DNA from 2 places in the Allobosea sp. TAB14 genome. Region 2 is predicted to be linked to the other one. Evidence: predicted binding sites of a transcription regulator. Region 2 holds the regulator's gene; the other holds the start of a gene.
What was found. The regulator LexA, encoded in region 2, represses DNA repair genes until DNA is damaged. The targets are predictions, from matches to a motif close to TGTTCNNNNTGTGTTCNG.
Positions count from the first base shown of each region.

Region 1: AB4Y99_RS18335 (PA0069 family radical SAM protein) is a predicted target of LexA. The motif match lies at 1,570-1,587, and genes of this name have one in related genera.

Region 1 is NZ_JBFRDQ010000122.1:22,185-25,957, reverse strand. Features, by position in the region: partial or broken gene AB4Y99_RS18350 (MFS transporter) at 1-118, opposite strand, end outside; gene AB4Y99_RS18345 (FadR/GntR family transcriptional regulator) at 291-974, shown strand; gene AB4Y99_RS18340 (glycosyltransferase family A protein) at 1,029-1,505, opposite strand; gene AB4Y99_RS18335 (PA0069 family radical SAM protein) at 1,642-2,835, shown strand; gene AB4Y99_RS18330 (ribonuclease HII) at 3,031-3,642, shown strand.
Region 2 is NZ_JBFRDQ010000303.1:115-4,029, reverse strand. Features, by position in the region: partial or broken gene AB4Y99_RS26745 (ComEC/Rec2 family competence protein) at 1-1,307, shown strand, start outside; gene lexA (transcriptional repressor LexA) at 1,301-2,011, opposite strand; partial or broken gene AB4Y99_RS26735 (molybdopterin molybdotransferase MoeA) at 2,095-2,912, opposite strand; gene moaC (cyclic pyranopterin monophosphate synthase MoaC) at 2,914-3,396, opposite strand; partial or broken gene trpC (indole-3-glycerol phosphate synthase TrpC) at 3,393-3,915, opposite strand, start outside.

The sequences.
Region 1 (3,773 bases), on a different contig from region 2:
AAATGTTCGAACGGTCGATATAGGCGATCAGATAAAGCAGCATCAGGAACGGCAGCAGGCGCCAGCCGACCCGCCGCATCGTTTCCGCTCGATTCACAGTCCCTTCGACGGTGGCCATGGCCCAACTCCTCCCGAGTGTTGGTGACCGCGATCTTCTCGCCGCGGCCTTTCAAACATCTGATGTAAAACATATGATGTTTGACCGCAAGCATGCGGGACACGAAGCCCGCTTGCTTGTGACGCAGGACGGCGGCGGCTAAGAAGCCTCCGAACCGCATCGCTCGAGGCTCATGACCAACCGCAAGCCCGCCCGGACCAGCAGCGTGGTCGAAAGCCTCGGCATCGAGATCGTCGGCGGCAATCCGCCGCCGGGCGGTGCGCTGGCCGCCGAACCTGCCCTCGAAGCGCGCTTCCAGGTCAGCCGGGGCGTTGTGCGGGAAGCCGTCCGGATCCTGGCGGCAAAGGGGCTGGTCAGCGTGCGCCAGCGCCACGGCACGCATGTGCGCCCGCGCCATGAATGGAGCTGGCTCGACCGCGACCTGATCGGCTGGATCGCCGCCAGCGGAATCAGCCGCGCCGATCTCCTCGCCTTCGCCGAGGCGCGCCGCATCATCGAGCCGGAAGCGGCCGCGCTCGCAGCCACGCGCGCGACCAACGTGCAGCGCGACGCGATCAGCGCAGCCTATGCGGCCATGGTCCGCGACCGCCACGATCCCGCCCGCGCGATCTCAGCCGACAAGGCCTTTCACCTGGCGGTTCTGGACGCCACGCATAATCCCGTCCTGCAAAGCCTTCACGGTGCGATCGACGCGCTGCTCAGCGCGATCTTCGATTTCACCGTGACCGTGTTCGAGGGAAACCTCGACAATCACGGCGCCGTCGCCGCCGCCATCCAGCGCGAAGACGCCGATGCCGCGCGCCAGGCCATGCGCGCCTTGCTGAACTATACGGGCGACTATCTCGAACATCGCTGATGCGTTCGCGCTCCTGCGCTGCCGCCTTGCCGCGCCATTCGCCCCGACGGCCAGCTATCCGCTCACGCGCTCCCGCCCCGTCTGCAGCCGCCGCGGCGCATGGCCGAGCCGGCCGGCGAGCACCGCGCCCTTGGGCGCGATCAGGCCCGCACGCAGCCGCCGGCCGCCGAAGGAGATCGCGGCGCGCTCGCGCAAGGAGGCGGCGAAGCCGCGCAGCGGCAGCAGCGCCGGCGCATCGGGCGCGAGCAGGAGATGCCGCTCGACCGCCTGCGCCCAATTGAGCTGCGGCACGTCGCCGGCGTCGAGCAGCAGGAGCCAGTCGCCGCGCGCTTCCTTGGCGCCAAGATGCCAGCCTTCGGCGTTGCCCGCGCGCAGATAGCTCGCACCCGTCGCATCGGCGATGCGCGCGAGACCGTCCGCGCCGACGGTGTCGACAACGACGGCATGGCCAAGGAATCCCTCAGCCACCGCCGGGATCAGCACGGCGAAGGTCGCGGCGATGGCTTGCGCCGAGCCGGGCGCACGGATCACGGCTGTGAGCATCTGCAATGTGTATGGCGCAGCGCAACACGTCGCAATCCTGTCACTTGCCTTTTGTTCCTGTTATGTTCACATTCACGACCAATGATGGACGCCGATTCCCGGCGTTCGGCAGGATGGAACAGCCATGCCCCGGGCCAGACCGACTTCCCGGCCGATGCCGACGGCCCTGCCGCTGCGGCGGCAGGATAGCGAGCCGGTGTCAGCCTCCGTGCGAATCGCGCCTGTCGATCCGCTCGCCCATGTCGGCAGCAGCATCGATCCCGAGCGGCGGCGCGGGCGCGGCGCCACGATCAATCCGGGCGGACGCTACGAGGCCGAACAGCGCGTCGCGGAGGATGACGGCTGGGGCTCGCTCGGCGACTTGCCGGCGTTCAAGACCGAGATCGCCTATGAGAAGGCGCGCAGCATCATCACGCGCAACGATTCGCCGGACATCTCCTTCGACCGCTCGATCAATCCCTATCGCGGCTGCGAGCATGGCTGCGTCTACTGCTTCGCCCGGCCGACCCATGCCTATCTCGGCCTTTCGCCAGGGCTCGACTTCGAGAGCAAGCTGACGGCCAAGCTCGATGCGGCGCAATTGCTGGAGAAGGAGCTCTCCGCTCCCTCCTACCAGCCGCGCACCATCGCCATCGGCACCAATACCGACCCTTACCAGCCGATCGAGAAGAAGCTGCGCATCATGCGCCAGGTGCTGGAGGTGCTGGCCAAGTTCAACCATCCCGTCGGGATCGTCACCAAATCGGCGCTGGTGCAGCGCGACATCGACATCCTCGCGCCGATGGCGGCGAAGGGTCTCGTCAAGGTCGCGCTTTCGGTGACGACGCTCGATCCGAAGGTCGCGCGCGGGATGGAGCCGCGCGCCGCCTCGCCGCCGAAGCGGCTGGAGACGATCCGCAAGCTCTCGGAGGCCGGCATTCCGGTCACGGTGCTGGTGGCGCCGATCGTCCCGGCGATCAACGAGCACGAGATCGAGCGCATCCTCGATGCTGCCAAGGCCGCGGGTGCGCAGGAGGCCGGTTACGTGCTGCTCAGGCTGCCGCTGGAGGTGCGCGACATCGTGCAGGAATGGCTGCTCACCCATCACCCGGACAAGCTGCGCCATGTGATGTCGCTGATCCGCTCGACGCGGGGCGGCAAGGACTACGATTCGCAATGGGGCCAGCGCATGGTCGGCTCCGGCCCCTATGCCTGGATGATCGGCCGGCGCTTCGAGATGGCGGCCGAGCGCATCGGCTTCAACACGGCGCGCAGGCGGCTGCGTACGGATTTGTTCGTCAAGCCGGAGAAGGAGAAGGCGCAGTTGAGCTTGTTCTGACGCGCGAGCAGTGCCGGCCTACTGAATGAAGCCGTCCTTCCCGGGCGAAGCGAAGCGCCGACCCGAGAATCTCTCGCGCGAGAGGATTCCAGAGCCCCCTGCGGCGAGAGATGCTCGGGTTGCGCCCGAGCATGACGGAGGGCGTGCGCTCACGTCGCTCTGGCTCCGAATCGGACTCTGTTGCATAAGCCCGCCATGCCCGCAGACTTCACCCGCGAAACGCTTGCCATCGCCGACGGACGCTGGCCGCTGGCCGGCATCGACGAGGTCGGGCGCGGGCCGCTCGCCGGGCCGGTGGTGGCGGCTGCGGTGATTCTCGATCCCAAGCGCGTGCCGGCCGGGCTCGACGATTCGAAGAAGCTGCCGGCACCGCTGCGCGAGGAGCTCTTCGCGGAGATCATGGAGCGGGCGCTCGCGGTTTCCGTCGCCAGCGCCACCGCGGTCGAGATCGACGCCGTCAACATCCGGCAGGCGACGCTGCTCGCGATGCGCCGGGCCGTGGCGGCGCTGCCGCTGGCGCCGCTGCATGTCCTGGTCGACGGCAACGATCCGCCGGTGCTGGCCTGTTCCTGCGAAGCGATCATCCAGGGCGACGGGGCGGTGGCTTCCATCGCGGCCGCCTCGATCGTCGCCAAGGTGACGCGAGACCGGATGATGGCGCGGCTGTGCCGGCGCTATCCGGCCTATGGCTTCTCCGGACATGTCGGCTACGCGACGCCGCAGCACCGCAAGGCGATCGCCGAGCACGGCCCCTGCCCCGAACACCGCTATTCCTTCGCGCCCGTGAAGGGCGTCTGGTTCCGGTAGGGATCGCCAGGCGTCATCCTCAGGCGAAGCGCAGGCCCGAGAATCTCAGGCAAAAAAGGCGCCAGAACCTCCTTCGGCAAGAGATGCCCGGTTCAGGCCTGGGCATGACGTTGGCCGCAGGCCGCAAGCCC
Region 2 (3,915 bases):
CCCTGTCGCAGACGCTGGCGCTCGGCTGGCCGGTGAAGAAGATCGCGGCGATCGCGGCGATGATCGGCGCCACCGCCTATTGCATCTTCTCCGGCAGCGACGTCGCGACGGAACGTTCGCTCATCATGACGCTGGTCATGCTCGGCGCGATCCTCGTCGACCGGGCGGCGCTCAGCATGCGCAATCTCGCGCTCGCCGCGATCATCGTGCTGCTGCGCGAGCCCGAGGCCCTGCTCGGCCCGAGCTTCCAGATGTCCTTCGGTGCGGTCGCGGCGCTGGTCGCTTTCGCCGAGCGCTGGGAGAAGCGCGACCGGTCGAAGCCGCCGACGGCCTTGCCCTGGCCTTTGGGCACGCTCTGGACGGCCTCGCTCGGCATCGTGGTGACGACGCTCCTCGCCACGGCCGCGACGGCGCCCTTCGGCGCCTATCATTTCCAGACTTTCAATCCCTTCGGCCTGCTCGGCAATGCCATGGCGCTGCCCTTCGTCTCGCTCTTCGTGATGCCGGCGGCGGTGTTCGGCGTGCTGGCCTACCCCTTCGGTCTGGACTGGCCGGCCTGGGCGCTGATGGGGCTCGCTTCCGACATCGTGCTGAAAGTCGCGCATTGGGTCGCCACCATCGACCATTCGACCGTGACGGTGGTGGCCTTCGGCCCGGCCGTGCTGCTCTCCTTTGCCGCCTCGCTGCTATGGATCACGCTCTGGACCACGGGGCTGCGCTGGCTGGCGGCGCTGCCGCTCATCCTCGGCGTCGCCTTCGCCGCGAGGCCGGAGCGGCCCGAGATCCTGATCGAGCGTGACGGCTCCGGCATCGCCGTGCGCGGCAGCGACGGCCGCCTCGCCATCGCCGGCCGGCCGAGCCGCTTCGTCCTGCAGCAATGGCTCGCTTCCGATGGCGACAGCCGCGCGCCGGACGACGCGACCCTGCGTGCCGGCATCGCCTGCGACGCCAATGCCTGCGTCGTCCGAACCGCCGACGGGCGCAGCATCTCCTATGCCCGGGATCGGATCGCCATCATCGAGGATTGCCGCCGCGCCGATCTCGTCGTCACCAACATTCCCTGGAGCGCGCCTTGCGAAGCCAGGCTCGTCGATCGGATGGCGCTGTCGCGGGACGGCGCGACCTCGCTCTACCGCGCCGCCTTCGGCTGGCGCAGCCATTCCTCGGGAAACGCCGTCGCAGACCGGCCCTGGAGCCGCCGCAAGCCTTCCGAAGCCGCAGCTCGGTCCGGCGCGCCGGCCCCCGCTGCGACACGGGCCTCTGCTGCTCCGGAGGTCGCGTCGGACGAGGCCGAGTTCGCTCAGTAGCGGCGCAGCAGGTTGACCAGCCGGCCCTGGATCTTGACGCGGTCGGGGCCCAGGACGCGTGTCTCATAGGCCGGATTGGCCGCTTCGAGCGCGATCGAGGAGCCACGCCGGCGCAGACGCTTCAGCGTCGCCTCTTCCTCGTCGATCAGCGCGACGATGATGTCGCCGGTGTTTGCCGTGTCCTGCTTGCGGATGATGACGGTGTCGCCGTCGAGGATGCCGGCCTCGACCATCGAATCGCCGCGTACCTCCAGCGCATAATGCTCGCCCGAACCCAGCATGTCGGGCGGCAGCGAAACCGTATGGCTGCGGCTCTGGATCGCCGAGATCGGCGTGCCGGCGGCGATGCGGCCCATCACGGGAATCGCGACCGGGGAGCGTGCATCGTCATCGGCTGGGGCAGGGCGCGGCTTGGCGAGAGAGGGCTGCGAGCCGAGGCCGCCCTGCACGACGGCTGGGTTGAAGCGACGCGGCTGCGGGCCAGCGAGCCCGTCCGGCATCTTGATGACTTCGAGGGCCCGCGCCCGATTGGGCAGGCGGCGGATGAAGCCGCGCTCCTCAAGCGCCATGATCAGCCGGTGGATGCCCGATTTGGAGCGCAGGTCGAGCGCATCCTTCATCTCGTCGAAGGAGGGGGGCACGCCGCTTTCGCGCAAGCGTTCCTGGATGAAGCGCAGGAGTTCGTGTTGCTTGCGTGTCAGCATGGTCCCCGCCGGTGCCCCGCGATACAGATTCGAAACAAAGCCAGAACACTATAACTGTTCGCCTTGTGTTCCGCAAGCGACTGCTACCGCAGCGGCAGAATGCGGCAGATATCGCCTTTGTGAGCCGGCTCTGCATGCGCCGGTCGGATCGTCAGGGCCTTGGCGCGCGCCAAAGTGCCCAGCATCGAGGAATCCTGCCTGTCGAACGGCGTCGCCACCCAGCCGGCCGGCGTCATGACGAGATCGGAGCGGAGATAGTCCTCACGTTTATCATTAGCCGGCATATCTTTTCCGAGAATCGCCGGGATGCTGCGATCGCGATCGGGGGCGTCCATACCGAGCAGCGCCTCGATCAGCGGTAGCAGGAAGAGATGGCCGCAGACGATCGACGAGACCGGATTGCCGGGCAGCCCGAGCACCACCATGCGGCCAAGCCGGCCGGTCATCATCGGCTTGCCCGGCCGCATCGCGATCTTCCAGAAGCCGAGGCTCATGCCGGCCCGCTTCAGCGCCTCCTGCACGAGGTCGTGCTCGCCGACCGAGGCGCCGCCGAGGGTGATCAGCACGTCGGCCTCCGCGGCACGGGCGGCGGCGATCCGCGCCGCGAGGTCGTCGTGAAGATCCGCACAGCCTCGCCCGGACGGACGCTGCCGTCGAAACGCCGCCCGGCCGCGGATTCGCCGATCACGCGGAGTTGCTTGCCGACTTCCATGTCGGCGGCACGGACGGCATAGCCGTCCATGGCGGAGTTGGCGAAAGGCGGCTGGGTGCGCAGCGCCTTCACATCGGCCGCGAGCACGCGCCAGGCGCAGCGCGCCAGGGGCTGCATCTCGCTGCCCGTCGGCCCCGGAACGCTGTCGAGCAGGGCCTTGAGCGCGACGGGAACCGGGGTGAGAGCCATGTCAGAGCGCCTTGGCGTGGTAATCGCCGGATTGTCCGCCGGATTTGTGCAGCAGGCGGATGCCTTCGATCCGCATCGCGCGATCGACGGCCTTGACCATGTCGTAGACGGTCAGGCAGGCGACGGAGACGGCGGTCAGCGCCTCCATCTCGACGCCGGTCTGACCCTTCATCTTGACCTCGGCGCGGACGCGCACGCCGGGCAGGGCCTCGTCCAGTTCGAGCTCGACAGCGATCTTGCTCAGCAGCAGCGGGTGGCAGAGCGGGATCAGTTCATGGGTGCGCTTGGCCGCCATGATGCCGGCGAGCCGGGCGGTGCCGAGCACGTCGCCTTTCTTGGCGTTGCCGTCGCGCACGATCGCGATGGTTTCCGGCGCCATCACGACGCAGCCTTCGGCGATGGCGATGCGCCCGGTCTCGGCCTTGTCGCCGACATCGACCATATGCGCCTGGCCTTGCGCGTCGAGATGGCTGAGCCGGCTCACGCCGCGTTCTCGCGCGCCTTGCCGGTGAGCAGCAGCGCGGTCGCGGCCGCGACATCGGCCTGTCGCATCAGGCTTTCGCCGACGAGGAAGGTCTCGACGCCGACCTTGCCGAGACGCTGGATGTCGGCGTGGGTGAAGATGCCGCTCTCGCTGATGACGATGCGGTCGGACGGCACGCGCGGCGCCAGCCGCTCGGTCACGGCGAGATCGACGTGGAAGCTGCGCAGGTCGCGGTTGTTGATCCCGAGCAGACGGCTTTCGAGCTTGAGCGCCCGGTCGAGCTCGGCATCGTCATGGATCTCGACGAGGACATCCATGCCGAGCTCGCGCGCCGTGTCGTTGAGCACCCGGGCGGTGGCGTCGTCGACACCGGCCATGATGATCAGGATGCAATCGGCGCCCCAGGCGCGGGCCTCGAAGACCTGATAGGGGTCGTAGAGGAAATCCTTGCGCAGCCCCGGCAGGCCGCAAGCCTCGCGCGCTTGCGTCAGGAATTCCGGCTGGCCCTGGAAGGAGGGC